DNA from 4 places in the Metabacillus herbersteinensis genome. Region 4 is predicted to be linked to each of the others. Evidence: riboswitches for the same ligand, from Rfam matches in the RefSeq annotation. Region 4 holds a riboswitch; each other region holds the start of a gene.
The links. Region 4 has a riboswitch for S-adenosylmethionine ahead of ACFFIX_RS10585 (methionine biosynthesis PLP-dependent protein). Riboswitches for the same ligand answer to the same signal wherever they lie in the genome.

Region 1 (4,883 bases), on a different contig from region 4:
TAAAGCAGCTTCTGTTGAATTTCGCGGTTCAAACTGTTCCATTTACATAAACAACTCCATTTCACCATTTTTTCAACGTTAGTATGCTTTGATTTGAAAAATGTATTCAGAAATATATAAGAAAAATAGAAAAAGCCTGTCACGAGGACAGACTCACCTTTTCACTCACCAACTGCTGAAAGAACAGATCCTTCATAGTTTGTTTTAATAAATTCTTGAATTTCTTCTGATTGAAGTACTTCAACCAATGCTTTAATTTCTTCTCTCTCTTCATCACCTTCACGAACAACTATTAAGTTTACATATGGGTTGCTTTCAGGTGACTCAAGCGCAATTGCATCTTCAGCAGGATTTAAGTCAGCATCTAATGCATAGTTACCATTAATTAATACTGCGTCTGCTTCGTCATTTTCGTACGCTTTTGTAAGCATTGCTGCTTCAATATCAGCTTGGAATTCAAGATTTTTTGGGTTTTCTTCAATATCTTCTACTGTTGCTGCTGTTTTTTCAACACCTTCTTTTAAAGTAAGAAGACCTTTTTCCTCTAATAGTGAAAGCATACGACCATGATCTGCAACCGAGTTACTCATAATGATAGTTGCTCCGTCTGGAAGATCTTCTAATGACTTATGTCGCTTAGAGTATACTCCAATTGGTTCAATGTGGACGCCACCAGCACTTACAAATTTATACCCATTATCAGCAATTTGTGAGTTAAGGTATGGCTCGTGTTGAAAATAGTTTGCATCAAGCTCATTTTCTTCAAGTGTTTTGTTTGGCAATACATAATCCGTAAACTCAACGATGTCTAGTTCAATTCCTTTTTCCTTTAAAAGTGGAGCTGCTTCCTCTAAAATATCAACGTGTGGAACTGGTGATGCCCCAATTTTTAATGTTTTACTTTCACCTTCGCCACCTGTACTATCTTCAGCGCCACCACATGCTACTAAAACTGTTGCAATGATTGCTAATAAAAATACCAATAAACTCTTTTTCATTTTCTTTTCCCCCTATCGTTTATCTAGTGATTTAGTTAATAAATCTCCAATAAATTGGATGATAAAAACAAAAATTAAAATAAGTACAGTTGCTATAATGGTTACTTGAATGTTACCACGGTTAAATCCTTCTAAGAAAGCCAAATTACCAAGTCCACCTGCACCAACAACTCCAGCCATTGCTGTGTATCCTACCGATGCAATTGCAGTCACTGTTATTCCAGATACAAGAGCTGGCATTGATTCCGGGAGAAGCACTTTCATAATGATTGTGCTTGTTTTAGCACCCATAGACCTTGCCGCTTCAATAACGCCTTTATCAATTTCACGAAGTGCAATTTCAACCATCCTTGCGTAAAAGGGTGCCGCACCGATAATTAAGGCGGGCAATGCAGCGTTTGCTCCTAAGATTGTTCCGACAACTACTTTTGTAAAAGGTATCAGTAGGATGATCAAAATGATAAATGGGATGGATCGAAAGATATTTACAACTGATGCAACAAGTCCGTTAATCATTCTGTTTTCCCATATGTTTCCCTTAGCTGTCAGGAATAATAGTAATCCTAAAATAATGCCAATAATAAAAGTGGCAACAACCGATAAAGACGTCATATAAATGGTCTCGTAAGTTGCTTCCCAGACCTTTTCCCAATTCACTTCAGGCAGAAGTTGTTCAAGCATTTAGAATCACCTCCACCTCAACCTGTTGATTTTGTATATAAGAAACTGCTCTCTCTACCTCTAGGTCATTTCCATCCATGTGAATAAACAATGTACCGTAAGAGCCACTCTGCGTTTGTGAAATCTTACCTTGTAGGATGTTTACTTCCACTTCAAAATGACGAATGATATTGGTGATTAAAGGTTGCTCAGCTGCATCTCCGACAAAAGTTAGTTGTACAACCCTTCCTTTTGGATATAGCTCCAATAAGTGTTCAACTGTTGCTTTCGTGTCTTCAGGTTCTGTTACTTGCTTAACAAATCGTTTTGTTATTGACTGTTGCGGTTTTTTGAAGACTTGAAGTACTTCGCCTTGCTCGACAACACGCCCCTCTTCCATAACAGCTACTTGGTGACAGATCTTACGAATTACATGCATTTCGTGAGTGATTAGCACAATCGTCAAACCTAGTCTTTCATTAATATCGACAAGTAGTTCTAAGATTGAATCAGTCGTTTGTGGATCAAGCGCTGAAGTAGCTTCATCACACAACAATACTTTAGGATTATTGGCTAAAGCTCTCGCAATTCCAACGCGCTGTTTTTGTCCACCACTTAGTTGAGCGGGGTAGGCATCTTCTCGTCCTTCTAAACCAACCAGCTTAATTAATTCAGCAACTCTTTTATCACGACTTTCTTTTTTCACTCCGACAATTTCGAGAGGAAAAGCGATATTTTCTCGAACTGTTCGTGACCATAGCAGGTTAAAGTGTTGAAAGATCATACTAATTTCTTGGCGAGCTTTTCGTAATTCCCGGCCACCGATTTTATCAATTCTTTGCCCAGCCACTTCTATTGAACCGCTTGTTGGTTTTTCAAGTCCGTTCAGCAAGCGAATTAATGAACTTTTACCTGCTCCACTATATCCAATGATTCCAAAGATTTCTCCTTGCTTAATATCCAAATCTACCGTATCAACTGCCTTAACATTTCCGCTTTTTGATTGATAGATCTTGACAACTTCTTTTAGTTGAATCATGTCATCACCTTCTTTCTAGTTGTTTTTAGTCCTCTCACTCTATTAGTATAAAGATTTTACAATTTTCTAAACGAAAAATGCCTTTCTGCAAAAATGAGCAGAAAGGCATGTAATAGTTAATGTCCTTTCTCTCATCTACCAAAGCAATCATTGCTTTGTGTGAATTGGCACCATTTCAACATCGACTGTTGACGGTTGCCGGGCTTCATAGGGCACTTCCCTCCACCACTCTTGATAAGAGTATAACTTTATTTAATTAGTACCTTATTCGTTTTAAGTGAGTTTTGATTACGTTTGTGATTGTATCATGCGTTAAAAAAATGTGTCAACTATTTTATTCTATTTTTAAGATAAGCTAACAGTTGCTGAAGATCGTATGCTTGTTGCCTTAAAAATAGCTTGCTCTAAATCCTCCAATAAATCATCAATATGTTCGATTCCAACTGATAAACGAATTAAATCTTCAGTAACTCCAGATTTCTTTAAATCCTCTTGTTCGAGCTGTTGATGAGTTGTACTTGCTGGATGAATGATTAGGCTTTTCGCATCCCCAACATTCGCAACATGTGACCATAATTCGACAGCATTAATTAGTGCAGCCCCAGCTTCCCGCCCGCCTTTTATCCCAAAAATGACGACAGAACCGGCTCCTTTTGGTAAGTATTTTTCAGCAAGTTGCTTTCCTGGATGATCTGGTAGCTCTGGATAAGAAACCCATTTAATAGCAGGGTGTTCTTTTAAGTAATGAATTATTTTCCTAGTATTGGATACATGCTCTTTCATACGTACATGAAGTGTTTCAAGACCTAATGTGAATTGAAAAGAGTTGTACGGACTGATAGCGGGTCCTAAATCACGCAGCAATTGAACACGAGCTTTAATAATAAATGCTATTTCACCAAGTGCCTCTGCATAGACAAGGTTGTGATAACTAGGATCAGGGCTAGTGAATCCTGGAAACTTAGGGCTATTCCAATCGAATTTTCCGCCATCAACGATAATTCCACCGAGTGTTGTTCCGTTACCAAGCAACCACTTTGTAGCAGAATGCACAACAATATCTGCTCCATGTTCAATTGGACGACATAAATATGGTGTGGCGAAGGTGTTGTCGATAATAAGTGGTATTCCTGCATCATGTGCAACTTTTGCGACAGACTCTATATCTAAAACATCCAAACTTGGATTTCCAATCGTTTCAGCAAAAATAGCCTTTGTTTTCGGTGTAATCGCTTCTTTAAAGTTTTCTGGATCCTTTGGGTCAACAAACACAGTGTTAATTCCATACTTAGGTAAAGTGTTGGCAAATAAGTTATATGTACCACCATATAGAGTTGAAGCTGAGACGATTTCATCCCCTACACTAGCAAGGTTTAGAATTGACAAGGTAATAGCAGCCATACCGCTTGCGACCGCTAACCCCCCAACTCCACCTTCAAGCTGAGCAACTCTCTTTTCAAAAACAGTAGAAGTCGGATTATGAATGCGAGTATAAATATATCCCTGTTCTTTTAGTCCAAACAAGTCTGCAGCATGATCAGTGCTATTAAACATATACGCATTTGACTGATAGATCGGCACCGCTCTTGCTCCCGTAGCTGGATCTTTACTTAATCCACCATGAATATTCAAAGTCTCTAACCGATAAGATTTTTTCTCTCCCATTGCTATTCCTCCCATAATCATAAAAAATTCAAAATACAAAATGCGTGTTTCGTTCTATCTACCAACATATGGACTCTCTTGTGAAGTTAGCACAATTTTGCATAGAGGGAATATTCAGTCTTTTATAATAAAAAACATTTCTGGATACAAGCTGTCAATTTCAACTTGAGTAAGGTTGACCGTATTGAAGAAATGCATCAACCCTTAAATAATCCCGAAACGATCCCTTAACTCTTACAGCCCCTATCTTTATCATTTGCTGTAGCTTGACTTCACCAGTTAATAGATCGTTTATTTCTTCCTCTGCACCTTCGATAACGAACGATGTTTTTCCACCGTTTCTTTTAATTTGTTTGATTCCTTCAGTAGTTATTTTTATATATATGCTTTTTAAATTAGTTGGTCGAATTTCTAAGGTAAGAGGGTGGTGGGGATAGATCGGAGTTAGGATGTTCAATTCATTTATTCTTTCTAAAAATAAATCAATACACATTATTATTCCCCCGATTGTCTGTCATCGC
Region 2 (4,883 bases), 140 kb from region 4:
CCTTTGCCGCTGTCATCTTTCTTTTCCATAAATTGTTCTAAATACGAGACAGAGGTTTTCATGACTTCGGCACTTTGCAAGACTTCAGCAACAATTAATTGATTGGTGTTGAACAACACGCCGACTTCTGCCATCCCTTTCATAAGTGGACCATTGATAATTGAAAGGGGATCAGGGTAAGCCTCCATCGCCTTTTCTAAGTCAGGAATCAGACCTTCTTTTGTACCTTCGACAATGTACAAAGCGAGACGTTCTTCAAGTGGTAGTGTCTGACCTGGCTTTTTCACTTCTTTTTTCTTACCTCGATAAGCGTTTGTAAACGTTGCGAGTGTCGTATTATCTGTTCTAAAAAGGAGATCCTCAGCCATTTGGATTTCTTCTTTGGGAATCGATGCAAAGCGTTCGAGTTTTTCCGTATTTACGATGGCGTAATCTAAACCAGCTTGTGTACAGTGGTATAGATAAACAGCATTTAAAACTTCTCTGCCAACAGGAGGGAGACCAAAGGAAACATTACTAACACCGAGAATAGTTAAGCATTCTGGAAGTTCCTTTTTGATGAGTTGAATGCCTTTAACAGTCTCTTCTGCTGAACCAATGTATTGTTCATCACCTGTGCCGACAGGGAAAACTAATGGATCAAAAATAAGGTCACTCGCTTTTAAACCGTGCTTATGAACAAGTAGGTCATGTGAGCGTTTTGCAATTTTTAGTTTATCTTCAGCGGTTAAAGCCATGCCCACTTCATCAATCGTTCCAACGACAACTGCTGCACCGTATTGTTTAATAAGTGGTACGATCGCGTCAAAGCGCTCTTCACCATCTTCAAGATTAATCGAGTTGATAATTGCTTTACCTTGTGAATATTTTAAGGCACGTTCGATTACTTTTTCATCAGTTGAATCAATGACAAGTGGAGCTTTTACTTTTTTTACGAGTTCTTTAATAAAAAGCTCCATGTCTTCTAGCTCTTCGCGGTCAGGATCGGCTAAACAGATGTCAATGACATGGGCACCATTTTTCACTTGAGCTCGTGCAACTTCAGATGCTTCTTCAAATTTTTGCTCAGCGATCAATCGTTTGAATTTTCTAGAGCCAATAACATTTGTTCGTTCTCCTACAAATAAAGGTCGCATTCCTTCTTCGTATATAAGTGGTTCAATCCCTGAAACGGTGTGGCCACTTGAGATCTCAGAAATAGGACGAGGTGTAAGACTTGAAACAGCCTCAGCTAATGCCTGAATATGTTCAGGTGTTGTTCCGCAACAGCCTCCGACAATATTGAGCCATCCTTGTTCTGCAAAGCCTGAGATTTTTTTTGCTAATGATTGTGGAGACTCGTGATAATTACCTTCTTCATCAGGCAGACCTGCATTTGGATAACAGCTTACAGCCGTATTAGCTAAGCCGGATAATGTCCTAATGTGATCCGTCATAAATTCAGGACCTGTTGCACAGTTTAGACCAACAGAAATCGGCTTCATATGCTCCAACGAAATGTAAAAAGCTTCAATATCCTGTCCAGCGAGTGTAGTTCCCATCGGCTCAATGGTTCCAGAAATCATTAGTGGAACTTCTTTACCGACTGTTTCAAATGCTTTCTTTATCCCTAAAAAACCAGCTTTCACATTTAACAAATCTTGACTTGTTTCAAGTAAAAGTAAGTCAACACCACCAAGTAGTAAGCCTCTCGCTTGCTCCTCGTATGTGTCAACAAGGGTGTCAAAGGAAGTTCCACCGGTAACGGACAGTGTTTTCGTGGTTGGTCCCATTGAACCTGCTACAAACCTTGGTTTAGAAGGGGTAGAAAATTGCTCTGCAGCGCGCTTGGCAATTTTGGCTGATTCAATATTAAGTTCGAGCGCTAAATGACCTAGTTCATATTCGTCTAAAACCAAACTTGTTGCGCCAAACGTATTTGTCTCGATAATATCAGCATTTGCTTCTAAATAGGCTTTGTGAATATTTTCAATGAGTGTGGGACTTGTTTTGGTTAAGTATTCATTACAGCCATCATACTCTTCACCACCGAAGTCAGCGGCAGTGGGATCGGCTTGTTGAATCATTGTTCCCATTGCTCCATCGAGAACGAGGATTCGTTTTTTTAGTTCTTCTTGTATGTTAGACATGGAAGATCTTCCTTTCAGTACGTTGTTTTTCTTTTTGATGAATATAGTGAGTGAGCTCTACTGTTAAGTCGTACTGCAAGAAAGGAGTGATCAGATAAATACCATTAAACAGTTCAAACGCAGTATCAATCAATGAACGTGCAATGGCTAATCCTTCTTGACGTGCTTTTTCTTTGTCATTCCCAGCCAAAGCCATTTTTTCACGGATGGAATCTGATAGCTTAATTCCTGGAATTTCGTTATGAATAAACTCGGCATTACGCGTGGACGTCAAAGGCATAATCCTGATATAAATTGGCGCTTTTAATTGTTTAGTAGCTAGATAAACGTCTTCAATTTGTTGAGTAGAATAAAGTGGCTGAGAGATGAAATAGTCAGCACCACAATGAATTTTTTTCTCGAGACGGACAACAGCTTTATCAAGATGTCTGACATTTGGGTTAAAGGCTGCCGCAACCGAGAAATTCGTTTTTTCACCTAGGGGTTTCCCTGAATAAGACAATCCTTCGTTGAACTGCTTGATTAAACTAATTAAATCGAACGATGATAAATCGTATACAGAGGTAGCACCTGGAAAGTCACCAATCTTTGACGGATCACCAGTTACAGCTAAAACATCTGATAAACCGAGAGTATGGAGCCCCATTAAGTGTGATTGCAAGCCAATTAAGTTTCTGTCACGGCATGTAAGGTGAATAAGTGTCCTGGAATTTGCTTTTTCCTTGGCGAGTAAACCAGCAGCAACATTGCTTACCCTCGGTGTTGCAAGGGAATTATCTGCAAGAGTTAGCGCGTCAATTCCAGCCTGTTGCAAAGCGAGTGCACCTTCTAAAAAAGTGTTCAATCCGAGCTTTTTTGGTGGATCGAGTTCAACTATCACAGAACGTCTTTCTTTGACAATGTCCTGAAGTGGTGGTTCAGGTGTTGGGTTATTTGAGGTCGTAATTACTTCCATTTTCGGAAGCTTCACCTTTTTTTCTGTAACTGGTTTCAAGTGTGAAACAGCGTTGGCCATTGCACGAATATGCTCTGGCGTCGTTCCACAGCAACCACCGATAAGACGGACACCTTGTTCTCTGAACTTCAAGGCACTTTCTTCAAAATAGCGTTCATCAGATCCGTAGACAAGTCGACCCTCTTCAAAGGTTGGTAAACTACTATTTGGATAAACAGAAAGAAAGGCGTGTTTTGGAATCGAAACTTCTTCAAGAGACTGAATCATGTGATAAGGTCCTAGTCGACAGTTCAAACCAACAACATTTGCTCCGAGTTCCTCTAATTGGCTTAGGCCGTCCTGTAATGAGGTTCCGTCTTGGAGGACACCTGCATCATGGAGAGAGACGTTTGTAATAATCGGCTTGTTTGTTTCTTTCCTAGCAATCTGAAGGACCGTCTTGAGTTCTTCAAAATCATAGTATGTTTCTAAAAGGAGGCCGTCGACATCCTCACTAAGTAAAAGAAATAACTGTTCACGGAAGTTTCGTTTCACTTCATCTAAGGAATGGGCACTCTTTTTAAATGCACGAACACCACCAATCGTACCAACAACATGTGTAGAGGGTGTCGCAGCCTGCTTTGCTATTTCCACGGCTCTTTTATTGATTTGCCGAATCTCATCTTCAAGTCCGTATCTTGAAAGTTTAATAAAGTTGGCGCCGTACGTGTTTGTCTGAATGATATCGGCTCCAGCTTGGATATAGGACTGATGCACGTGAAGTACATCCTCAGGTTTTGATAAATTTAATTCTTCAAAACATCGATCAACACCATGGGAATAGAGAAGCGTTCCCATCGCACCATCTGCTATTAAAATTGAATTCTGTAATTCTTTTAAAAAACTCATGATTAAAGCCTCCGTTTCTTAGGATGTATGGTTAAAAAAAGGGGGGCTTTATTATAAATAAAAAAGCCTTCTAAAGAAGAAGACTTTGATGAAACAATCCTTCCCCTTATCTGCCAAGCATCTGTTATATGCTTTGCTGGAGTTAGCACCTTGGTAAGCAGAAGATCATTTTACCTAGACCTTCTTGGGTTACCGGTTGCTGAAGCTTCAAAGGGCCAGTCCCTCAGCTTCTCTTGATAAGAATACCTATTTACTTTAATTGATTAAAAACTGTTACAACTAATTTATCTAATATTTAGAAAAATATCAACCTTAAATTGAAAAAGTGTGAAAAATGTTGTGTTTTTTTACTGGCAATTATAAGGATATAAGAAAAATCAACGGATGCTTTAATAGAGATTTAAATGTGGAATTATAGTAATATTATTTAGAATTGTATTTAATTTTGAAAAGAACAGGTGAGTGGATGAATAAACTTTCTTCAATGACAACTGCATTTGCATCATTACAATGGTTGTTTTTTATTTTTGCTAATATTGTGGTAGTACCGATTTCAGTAGGAATGGCTTTTGAGCTTTCATCATTTGAAGTGGCGTCTATCTTAAGAAGTTCATTAATCGTGACGGGAATTGCCTGCGTGCTGCAGGGACTGATCGGGCATCGCTATCCTATTTTGGAAGGACCTTCTGGTGTTATTTGGGGGTTGATACTTAATTTGAGTTTATCTGCATCAACTTTAGGGATGAGCTTTACCGAGATTGGTGGGGGAATTGCTACTGGCATGCTATTAGCCGGGGGTGTCACGCTCATATTAGCTGCATGTAACCTAACTTTTTTACTTAAAAAAATTTTCACTCCAATGGTGATGAGTGTTTATTTATTTTTATTAACGTTTCAGTTGATGATTATTT
Region 3 (4,883 bases), on a different contig from region 4:
TCTCTCACCTATCCTACGAACTACAACATTAGCTGCTTGAAGCTTGCTCCGAATTGCTGTAACAAATTGGACGGCATTCTCACCATCACCATGAACGCAAATCGTATCAGCTTTAATCAAAACTTTATCTCCTTGAATACAGGTAACTTTACCTTCTTGTAAAATTTCAATAACCTGCTGACATGCAAGGTCAGGATCAGTGATTAGAGCGTTGTGCTCGGTTCTAGGTGTTAAAGCTCCATTTTTTTGATATGTACGATCCGCAAAAACTTCCTGTGCAGTTTGAAGCCCAATTCTCTCTCCAGCTTTAATAAGCTCGCTCCCAGCTAGACCAAAAAGTATCCATTCAGGATTTACTTTGTAAACTGCTTCTGCAATCGCTTCTGCAATCTGGATATTACGTGATGCAATGTTGTATAGCGCACCGTGTGCTTTTATATGCTGCATTTTTCCGCCTTCAGATTCAACAAATGCGTTCAGTGCCCCAATCTGATAGACAACAATGTTATACACTTCCTGAGCAGTTAGATCAATCGTTCTTCTTCCAAAGCCAACGATATCCTGAAAACCAGGATGTGCGCCGATCCCTACGTTGTGCTCTAGAGCTAGTTTCACTGTTTTTCTCATAATGGAAGGATCACCTGCATGGAAGCCACAGGCAATATTAGCTGAAGTAATATGCTTCAATAATTCATCATCTTTACCAATTTGATAGGCACCGAAGCTTTCTCCCATATCACAGTTTAAATCAATAATCATGATGAAACCTCCTCTTCAAACTTAAATGAGATTGCGTGTTTCAGTTCAGTCAACTGTCTTTCTTTGTCGAGCAATTTTCGTTGGGCTGTTTCCAGATCAATTTTTACAAATGAAAGGGTATCACCAGGCTTTAACTGAGCGACGGCTGGTAAATCAATACACGCCACTTGCCCAATTTTAGGATAACCGCCAATTGTTTGCCGATCTGCTAATAGAATAATTGGATTCCCATCTGGTGGAACCTGAATCGTCCCTACTGGAATCGCTTCTGATACCATACTTTCGGAAGAATTAACGTATAGTTTATTACCACTTAATCGGTATCCCATTCTGTCAGCTTCTGTTGAAATGGTAAAAGGTTGAGAAAAAAGTGCTAGTTGATTGACCTGAGAAAAGAAATCAAATTGTTCTCCTTCTAAAACTCGAATTCTTTTAGGTGCGCGAGAGTGTGAAAAGGAGTTAAAAGAAATTGACCATTTCATTTTGATAAAGGGTAGTTTCAACGATTTCTTAGTGTAAATGCTCAACAATTTTGTTATACGTTCATTTGGAGGTTCAAAACTGATTTCATCTTCGACATCAAGTGCACGACCATGCAAACCACCTAGTTTAGCACGTAGATAGGTAGATTTACTTTCCATGATCGTCTCAATTTGAAATCCACCAGCAACAGCTAAATAGGCTCGACAACCAGTATGCGTGGAACCAAAGCGGAGTTTGCTCCCTTTCCTGACAAAAATAGTAGCCCACAACGGGATTCCTTCGCCGTCAATTGATGCAGGGAAATCAGCACCACAAATCGAAATGAACGCATCTTGTAAAAACATGACAACTGGACCGAGTAAAGTGACCTCAATAGCAGCCGCATTTTCATCGTTTCCTACCAAAAGATTCGCAATGCGGAAAGACACGGTATCCATTGCTCCGCTAACGACAACACCGTCTTTTTGAAAACCATGTCTTCCCTTGTCTTGAATGGTTGAAAGTAGACCTGGCTTAATAATTTTAATCATGCGGCTAAGCCTCCCAGGTCACATATTCTTGTAAAGAAATTGGCTTAAATCGAATTTGGTCTCCAGCCCTTAATAAGCTAGGATTCTCATTCCTTGGTTGGAAAAGTGTGACAGGTGTTCGACCAATGATTTGCCAGCCGCCTGGTGATTGAATCGGATAAACCCCCGTCTGCTTGCCGCCAATTGCTACTGATCCAACAGGTATTTGAAGGCGGGGCGAATCTTTTCTGGGCGTAGCAATCTTTTCATTCAATCCACCTATATAAGGAAAACCAGGTGCAAAACCGATCATATAGACCAAATAATCTCTTTCACTATGTAGATCAATTACTTTTTCGATAGTCAGACTGTTATGTTTTGCGACAATTTCTAAATCAGGTCCAAACTCACCGCCGTAACAAACAGGTAGTTCAACGAGTCTAGTTTCAGTGGCATTTGCGTCCTTTATATCAGCAAGTAATAAGTGTAGCTGTTCAGTGACGAATTTGTAGGGGATCTGCAAATGTGTGGCTGTTTTCAACAAGTCATAATAAACCGTAACGGTCGTAAAGCTTGGAACACATTCGATAATCCAATCTATGGAGGCCTGTTCCAGGTGAGTGTGTATTGTTCTGATTTTTTTATGTATTGATTCGTTTATCTCGTTTCCGATCCGAATGATAACAGCGTGGTCTCCTAATGGCTGAATAATGTAGTCCATTTTCCCACCTCTAATTAGTTGAATAGTATGACTAAATACATAAGTTAATTATATCATAGGGGTTCACAAGTAGATTTGAGAGTATTCTCACTTTCGCAAAATTTGAAATAGTCATTGACATTCATTTAAACTCTGATTATGATAGATATATTATTACAATAAAATAAAATTTAACTTATCAAGAGCGACCGAGGGACAGGCCCTGTGACGTCCGGCAACCACCTATATGGAAAGGTGCCACTTCCTGCAGAATGAATTCATTCTGAAAGATAAGTCGTTATATACACGCGATGCCTCTTTCTTAATGGAAAGAGGTTTTTGTTTTTACAAAAAGGGGGAACATCATGATTGAAGTCAGAAATCTTGTAAAAACGTATGTGACAAAAAAAGGCAAGGTCATAGGAGTGGATAATGTTTCACTCACCGTCAACAAGGGAGATATTTTTGGAATTGTTGGTTATAGTGGTGCAGGAAAAAGCTCGTTGATTCGCTGTCTAAATTTACTTGAAAAGCCTACTTCAGGACAAGTGATCATCGACGGAATCAATTTACTTTCTTTAAATGATAAAAAGTTACGAACCGCTCGTCTTAAGATCGGCATGATTTTTCAGCATTTTCATCTTGTTTCATCAAAAACTGTTTTCGAAAACGTAGCATTTGCTTTAAAGGCTGCTAATAAATCGAAACGAGACACGGAGTCAAGAGTGACTGAGCTTCTTGAGATGGTAGGTTTAACAGATAAACGCGATGTCTATCCATCACAATTAAGTGGAGGTCAAAAACAACGAGTTGGGATTGCTAGGGCACTTGCAAATCATCCATCTGTACTGTTATGTGATGAAGCAACATCGGCACTAGATCCGAGTACAACAAGATCGATTCTAAGTCTTTTAAAAAAGATTAATAGAGAACTAGGACTTACGATTGTTTTAATTACGCATGAGATGGAAGTAGTCAAAGAAATTTGTAATAAAATGGCGATTATGCAGGATGGTAGAGTCATTGAAGAAGGCTCAGTTTATGAAGTTTTTGCAAATCCTCAGGCACCATTAACAAAATCCTTTATACAAAGTGTGCTGCAATTTGATGTACCTTCTCAAATTCTAGAGAAACGAAAAGGAACAATCGTAAAAATTCAGTTCAAAGGTTCAATTGCAGAAGAATCGGTTATCTCGGATGTTTTTCAAAAATTTAAGGTAAAAGGAAATATCCTACATGGAAAGATCGAATACATCCAGGAGACGCCATTAGGTATTTTTATGATGGAGCTTAATGGTGATGAGTCTGAGGTAGAGAAAGCGATTGAGTATATAAGGGCGAGAACAAATTCATTGGAGGTGATTGTGTATGCTGCCTGAATCACTAATCAGTTTACTTCCAGAATTGAATAAAGCCTTTCTTGAAACGATTTACATGGTAGGAATTTCGTTAGTTGTTGCAATAATCGTGGGGTTACCGCTAGGTGTTTTGTTGTTTGTTACCGATCGCGGACTATTTTTAGAGAATGTAAGGTTAAAACAAGTGGTAGGGTTTGTGGTGAATATGGTTCGTTCAATTCCATTTATTATTTTACTAGTGGCTCTTTTACCTCTTACAAATTTATTAACAGGGACGACGATAGGGCCAACTGCTGCATCTGTTTCCCTATCAGTGGCTGCCATTCCGTTTTTTGCGAGAATCGTAGAAACATCGCTCCGAGAAATTGATAAGGGAGTGATCCAAGCGGCTGTTGCTGTAGGTGCTACACCGTGGATGATCATAAAAGAGGTGCTAGTTCCTGAAGCACGACACGGAATCCTACAAGGGATAACGATCACAACGATTAGCTTAGTCGCCTATTCTGCTATGGCTGGCATCGTTGGTGGAGGAGGAATTGGTGACTTAGCAATTCGCTTCGGTTATTACCGTTATGATAATACGGTCATGGTTACAACTGTTGTTATATTAATCTGTCTCGTTCAACTCATTCAATTTTCAGGAGACTATCTATCAAAAGTATTAGACAAACGATAATAAAATAGGAGGAATAAATAATGAAGAACTTTGTATTAACGCTCTTTTTAGTACTAACGATTGGTTTATTAGCAGCATGTGGTAATGGAGAGGAAGCTACAGCAGGGAAGGAAGAAAACAAAGAAGTTAAAATTGGTGCAACAGCAGGTCCATACAGTGACATGGTTAACAAAGCAATTAAACCAATTTTAGAGAAAAACGGATACACAGTAGAAGTTGTTGAATTCAGTGATTACATTCAGCCCAACCTTGCATTGTCAAAAGGTGATATAAATGCCAATCTATTTCAACACAAAGTGTATATGGAGACATTTGCAAAAGAACACAAACTTGAACTTTCAGAAGTAATTGTTGTCCCAACTGCACCAATGGGAATTTTCTCAAACAAATTCAGTTCA
Region 4 (4,883 bases):
GAAAAGAAAGAAATTGTCATTGGGTATTTTCCAAACATTGATCATGTACCAGCGATGATTGCGAGAGAAAAGAAGTACTTTGAAGACTCTGTTGGTGAAAATGTGAAAATCTCTTACAAAACATTTGCGGACGGCCCAGCATTTATGACAGCTTTAAAAACAGGTGATATTCACGCAGGATTAGTGGGTCCAGGACCTGTCATGAACAACTATGCAAATGGTGCAGATGTGAAAATTCTTGCAGGTGCATCTTCAGGTGGAACAGTTATCGTAGCAAGTGAAAAGAGTGGTATTAAAAGTATTGAAGAAATTGAAGGAAAAACATTCATTACACCAGGTGTAGGTTGCACACATGACGTACAAATGGAAACATTTTTACAAGACTTCGGAATTAGTTCAGCACGTATTGGTGGAACGTTAAAGCATGTAACAGGTAACCCAGCACAATACGGCGCAATGTTTGAATCAGGAAAAGTAGATTTAGCAGCAGTTCCTGAACCATGGGCATCTCAATTCGTTAAAGATGGAGCAACAATTCTAGTAGATTCAGACGAAATTTCATACGGAACGACATTACCAAATACCGTGTTAGTAACAAGCAATGAATTAATTGAGGAAGACGAAGAGCTTGTAAAAAACATCGTAAAAGCACATGAAAAAGGTGTAAGCTTTATTAACGAAAATAAAGACGAAGCACGTGAGATTGCAATTAAATCAATTAAAGAGGCAACAAACCAAGAATTAGATCCTTCAATCATAGACAGTGCATGGGAGCGCGTTCGTTACACAACTGAAGTAGATGCAGAAGTTGTTCAAGAATTTGCAAACTCTTCATTTGAACTAAAATTCTTAAAAGAAAAACCAGAATTTGATGAACTAATCGACACGTCATTTGCAAGCAAATAAGGGGATAGCATCGTGAAAAAACTCATACTTGCTTTGTTCCTCACCGTATTCTTGACAGCATGTGGACAGTCAGTAAACCTTGAAGAACACTTTAGCCTGAGTGGTCAAGTTGAACCACTACAGGCTGTTAATCAAGATGGTGAATCTGTAAAAACAGCAGACTACAAAGATTCAGTCTGGCTGGCAGCATTTATTTTCACAAATTGCGACACGGTATGTTCACCAATGACTGCCCACATGGCAAAATTACAGCAACAAATAAAAGACAAAAATCTAGATGTGAATATGGTGTCATTCTCAGTCGACCCTGACAATGATACAAAAGCGGTTGTAAAAACATTTGGTGAACAATTCGGAGCAGACTTTACCAACTGGGACTTCCTAACAGGCTATGATCAAGCAGAAATCGAAACCTTCTCAAACAAAGGCTTCATGGCCCCAGCAGCAAAAGTCGAAGGCTCCAGCCAATTCGTACACAGCACAAACATCTATCTCATCAAAGGAAACACGATCCTAGAACAATACGACGGAGTCTCAGACGTACCCTACGATAAAATAATTGAAGATATAAAGCTACTAAATTAACATAAGACTCTTGCAATTCGTACTGGAATAAGGTAAAGTAGTAAAAAACATAAACAATTCAAAAATTTCATAATACTTTCTTATCAAGAGAGGCAGAGGGACTGGCCCTATGAAGCCTCAGCAACCGGTCAATAACGAGTGAAGACTCTTGGATCGATTGATTTTTGCCAGGTTTAAACACAAAAACTATGTTGTTTTCTGATTTAGCCGTTTGATAATAAAAAATTGAAGCGAACAAAGCGCCCTTGTTTGTTCGAAGCAATTTTTTATTATCAAACGCAGTCACGCGTCAGCGTGACGTGCAAGCGAATGCTTGCAGCTAAACCAGAAAACCTCTAGGCTCTATGTTTAAACCTAACCAGCTAAAATCAATCTACCTTCCAAAAATCTTCCGAGTGCCAAGGTGCTAACTCCAGCAAGCAACACCTTTCGCTTGCAAGATAAGAAGAAGCCGACTATAACATACCAAGACTTCTTCTACATGAGGAAGTCTTTTTGTTTTTTTACAAGCTTCTTCACACATCCCAAATCAAAAGACTACATATTCCTAAGGATGGTGACAATCATGAATCAAAGAATTGAAACAAAGCTAGCGCAAATTGGCAATCGAAGTGAAAAAGTCACAGGAACCGTTAATCCACCCGTTTATTTTTCAACAGCCTATCGACATGCTGGAATCGGGGAATCGACTGGTTTTGATTACATTCGGACTGGTAATCCAACCCGTAGGCTTGTAGAAGACGCAATAGCAGATTTAGAGCATGGCACTGGAGGATTTGCTTTTAGTTCTGGAATGGCAGCCATTCAAACGATCATGGCCCTGTTTGAAAGTGGAGATGAGCTCATCGTGTCCTCAGATTTATACGGCGGAACGTACCGCTTGTTTGAAAAAGAATGGAGGAAATATGGACTACAATTTCAATACGATGACTTTACAGATTTAAATGCTACAGAACAGAGAATATCATCACAAACAAAAGCATTGTTCATTGAAACGCCAACAAACCCTTTAATGCAAGAAGCAAATATAAAGGAGCTGGCAAGCCTAGCTAAACGTCACAACATACTAGTAATCGTTGATAACACCTTTTACACACCTGTTATTCAAAAACCAATTCTTGATGGAGCCGACATTGTAATCCATAGCGCAACAAAGTACTTAGGTGGACACAATGATGTGCTCGCAGGTTTAGTAGTAACAAAAGGGGAGGAGCTTACTGTTGCGTTTGCTGAACATCAAAACGCAATCGGCGCTGTATTATCACCTTTTGATTCGTGGTTGTTAATACGAGGAATGAAAACTTTATCACTGAGAATGAAGCAGCATCAAAGTAACGCACAGGAATTGGTCGAATTTTTGGAGCAGCAGCCCGAAGTAACAGATGTTTTATACCCAGGAAAAGGCGGCATGATCTCGTTCCGACTACAAAGGGAAGAATGGATTAATCCGTTTTTAAAAAATCTAAATACGATCACGTTTGCGGAGAGCTTAGGCGGAGTGGAGAGCTTTATCACCTATCCTGCAACGCAAACACATATGGATATTCCAGAAGAAGTAAGAGCAGCTAATGGAGTGTGTAATCGTCTTTTACGATTTTCAGTAGGAATTGAACATGCGGAAGACATTAAGGCAGATTTGCAAAAAGCCTTTTCAACTATGAAGGGAGCTGAAGCTGTTGAGCAACTCTGAATGGACGTTTCAGACGAAACTGTTGCATAACGATTCAAAGGTCGACAAGGAAACAGGGGCAGTAAGTGTTCCGATTCATCACTCCTCCACTTTTCATCAAGTTGATATTGAAGAGTTTGGGAAATACGATTACAGTCGGTCTGGAAACCCGACCAGAGAAGCTCTGGAAAACGCGATCGCAGAGTTAGAGGATGGAACGAGAGGGTTCGCTTTTTCATCAGGGATGGCTGCGATCTCAACAGCTTTCCTGCTCCTTTCAAAAGGAGATCATGTTGTCATTTCAGAGGATGTTTACGGTGGAACGTTTCGGATGGTTACAGAGGTATTATCCCGTTTCGGAATTGATTACACGTTCGTCGACATGACTGATCTTCATGATGTAGCTTCAAAAATTAAACCAAATACAAAAGTAATTTATATGGAAACCCCTTCAAATCCATTGCTGAAAATTACAGATATTAGTGGCATCGTAAAGCTTGCCAAGGCAAATAATTGTCTAACATTTTTAGATAATACCTTTATGACACCAGCTCTTCAACGACCATTAAGTTTAGGAGTTGATGTTGTATTGCATAGTGCAACGAAATTTCTTGCCGGTCATAGTGATGTGTTGGCAGGATTGGCTGTAGTGAAGGACGCCGAACTTGGCCAGCAAATTTACAAGCTTCAAAACTCATTCGGAGCAGTACTTGGTGTACAGGATGCATGGCTCGTTCTGCGGGGTATGAAAACTTTACATGTGCGACTGCAGCAATCAACTGCTTCAGCTCGTAAAATCGCGGAAGCATTAAGTAAACAACCAAAGGTAGAGGAAGTGTATTACCCAGGTTTAACCTTCCATAAAGGCTATTCGATTCAACGCTACCAAGCAGATGGACCTGGTGCCGTTCTTTCTTTTAAACTACCAGATGCGGAGGCAGTGAAAACCTTTGTACAAAATGTAAAATTACCAGTGTTTGCAGTTAGCTTAGGAGCAGTAGAATCAATCCTCTCTTATCCTGCTAAAATGTCACATGCAGCAATGCCGAAAGAAGAACGAGAAGCAAGAGGAATTACCGATGGTTTACTGAGGTTAAGTGTGGGACTTGAAAATGCGGAAGATTTAATTAAAGATTTTGAAGGTGCATTTGCAAAGTTGCCATTGGTACAGAAGTTTCGGAATGTGAAAGTAAGGTAACCACTTCAGATTTTGAGGTGGTTTTTTTCTACCAAATTTCTGTTTAATAATAGAACTCCTATCTTCTTTGTTCTGTTTTAAATACGTCGCTCATAACCTATCATATAAAATACTATGAATTCAAAACAATTACAAAAGTTTGACAGTTTGAATGTTACATATGGTAAGATAAGATAGTAGTTTTTACACAATTTTTACAAAGGGGGATATATAATGAAGAAATTACGTAGTAGTTTTATGTTTGTAATGATATTGACTTTAATTATGATCATTGCAGCATGTGGGAACGAAGGGGCATCAGGTGGAACAGCTGATGAAGGCGGAGAAGATAAAGCTGAAAAGCAAGACCTTAGCCTTTTAACCGGTGGAACTGGTGGAACGTATTATCCACTTGGAGGACAAATGGGGAAAGTAATTACTGACAATACAAATGCACAAATTACACCGCAAACTTCTGGTGCTTCAGGAGAAAATATGGAAACGTTAAGAGTAGGAGATGCGGAACTTGCATTCTCACAAACTGAC

Region 1: linked by a shared signal. The riboswitch ahead of ACFFIX_RS05480 (methionine ABC transporter ATP-binding protein) and the one ahead of ACFFIX_RS10585 (methionine biosynthesis PLP-dependent protein) in region 4 are both predicted to bind S-adenosylmethionine.
Region 2: linked by a shared signal. The riboswitch ahead of ACFFIX_RS11275 (bifunctional homocysteine S-methyltransferase/methylenetetrahydrofolate reductase) and the one ahead of ACFFIX_RS10585 (methionine biosynthesis PLP-dependent protein) in region 4 are both predicted to bind S-adenosylmethionine.
Region 3: linked by a shared signal. The riboswitch ahead of ACFFIX_RS15000 (methionine ABC transporter ATP-binding protein) and the one ahead of ACFFIX_RS10585 (methionine biosynthesis PLP-dependent protein) in region 4 are both predicted to bind S-adenosylmethionine.

What each region holds. Positions count from the first base shown of each region.
Region 1 is NZ_JBHLVO010000003.1:97,849-102,731, reverse strand. It holds gene ACFFIX_RS05495 (carboxymuconolactone decarboxylase family protein) at 1-42, opposite strand, end outside; gene ACFFIX_RS05490 (MetQ/NlpA family ABC transporter substrate-binding protein) at 162-998, opposite strand; gene ACFFIX_RS05485 (methionine ABC transporter permease) at 1,011-1,679, opposite strand; gene ACFFIX_RS05480 (methionine ABC transporter ATP-binding protein) at 1,672-2,697, opposite strand; SAM riboswitch class I at 2,826-2,938, opposite strand; gene ACFFIX_RS05475 (O-acetylhomoserine aminocarboxypropyltransferase/cysteine synthase family protein) at 3,043-4,362, opposite strand; gene ACFFIX_RS05470 (SCP2 sterol-binding domain-containing protein) at 4,523-4,855, opposite strand.
Region 2 is NZ_JBHLVO010000007.1:152,839-157,721, reverse strand. It holds gene metH (methionine synthase) at 1-2,129, opposite strand, end outside; gene ACFFIX_RS11275 (bifunctional homocysteine S-methyltransferase/methylenetetrahydrofolate reductase) at 2,122-3,972, opposite strand; SAM riboswitch class I at 4,076-4,215, opposite strand; gene ACFFIX_RS11270 (uracil/xanthine transporter) at 4,439-4,883, shown strand, end outside.
Region 3 is NZ_JBHLVO010000012.1:84,169-89,051, reverse strand. It holds gene ACFFIX_RS15015 (LamB/YcsF family protein) at 1-762, opposite strand, end outside; gene ACFFIX_RS15010 (5-oxoprolinase subunit C family protein) at 756-1,772, opposite strand; gene pxpB (5-oxoprolinase subunit PxpB) at 1,777-2,472, opposite strand; SAM riboswitch class I at 2,645-2,748, shown strand; gene ACFFIX_RS15000 (methionine ABC transporter ATP-binding protein) at 2,817-3,830, shown strand; gene ACFFIX_RS14995 (methionine ABC transporter permease) at 3,820-4,485, shown strand; gene ACFFIX_RS14990 (MetQ/NlpA family ABC transporter substrate-binding protein) at 4,506-4,883, shown strand, end outside.
Region 4 is NZ_JBHLVO010000007.1:11,340-16,222, reverse strand. It holds gene ACFFIX_RS10595 (ABC transporter substrate-binding protein) at 1-906, shown strand, start outside; gene ACFFIX_RS10590 (SCO family protein) at 919-1,491, shown strand; SAM riboswitch class I at 1,569-1,712, shown strand; gene ACFFIX_RS10585 (methionine biosynthesis PLP-dependent protein) at 2,057-3,181, shown strand; gene metC (cystathionine beta-lyase) at 3,168-4,358, shown strand; gene ACFFIX_RS10575 (TAXI family TRAP transporter solute-binding subunit) at 4,572-4,883, shown strand, end outside.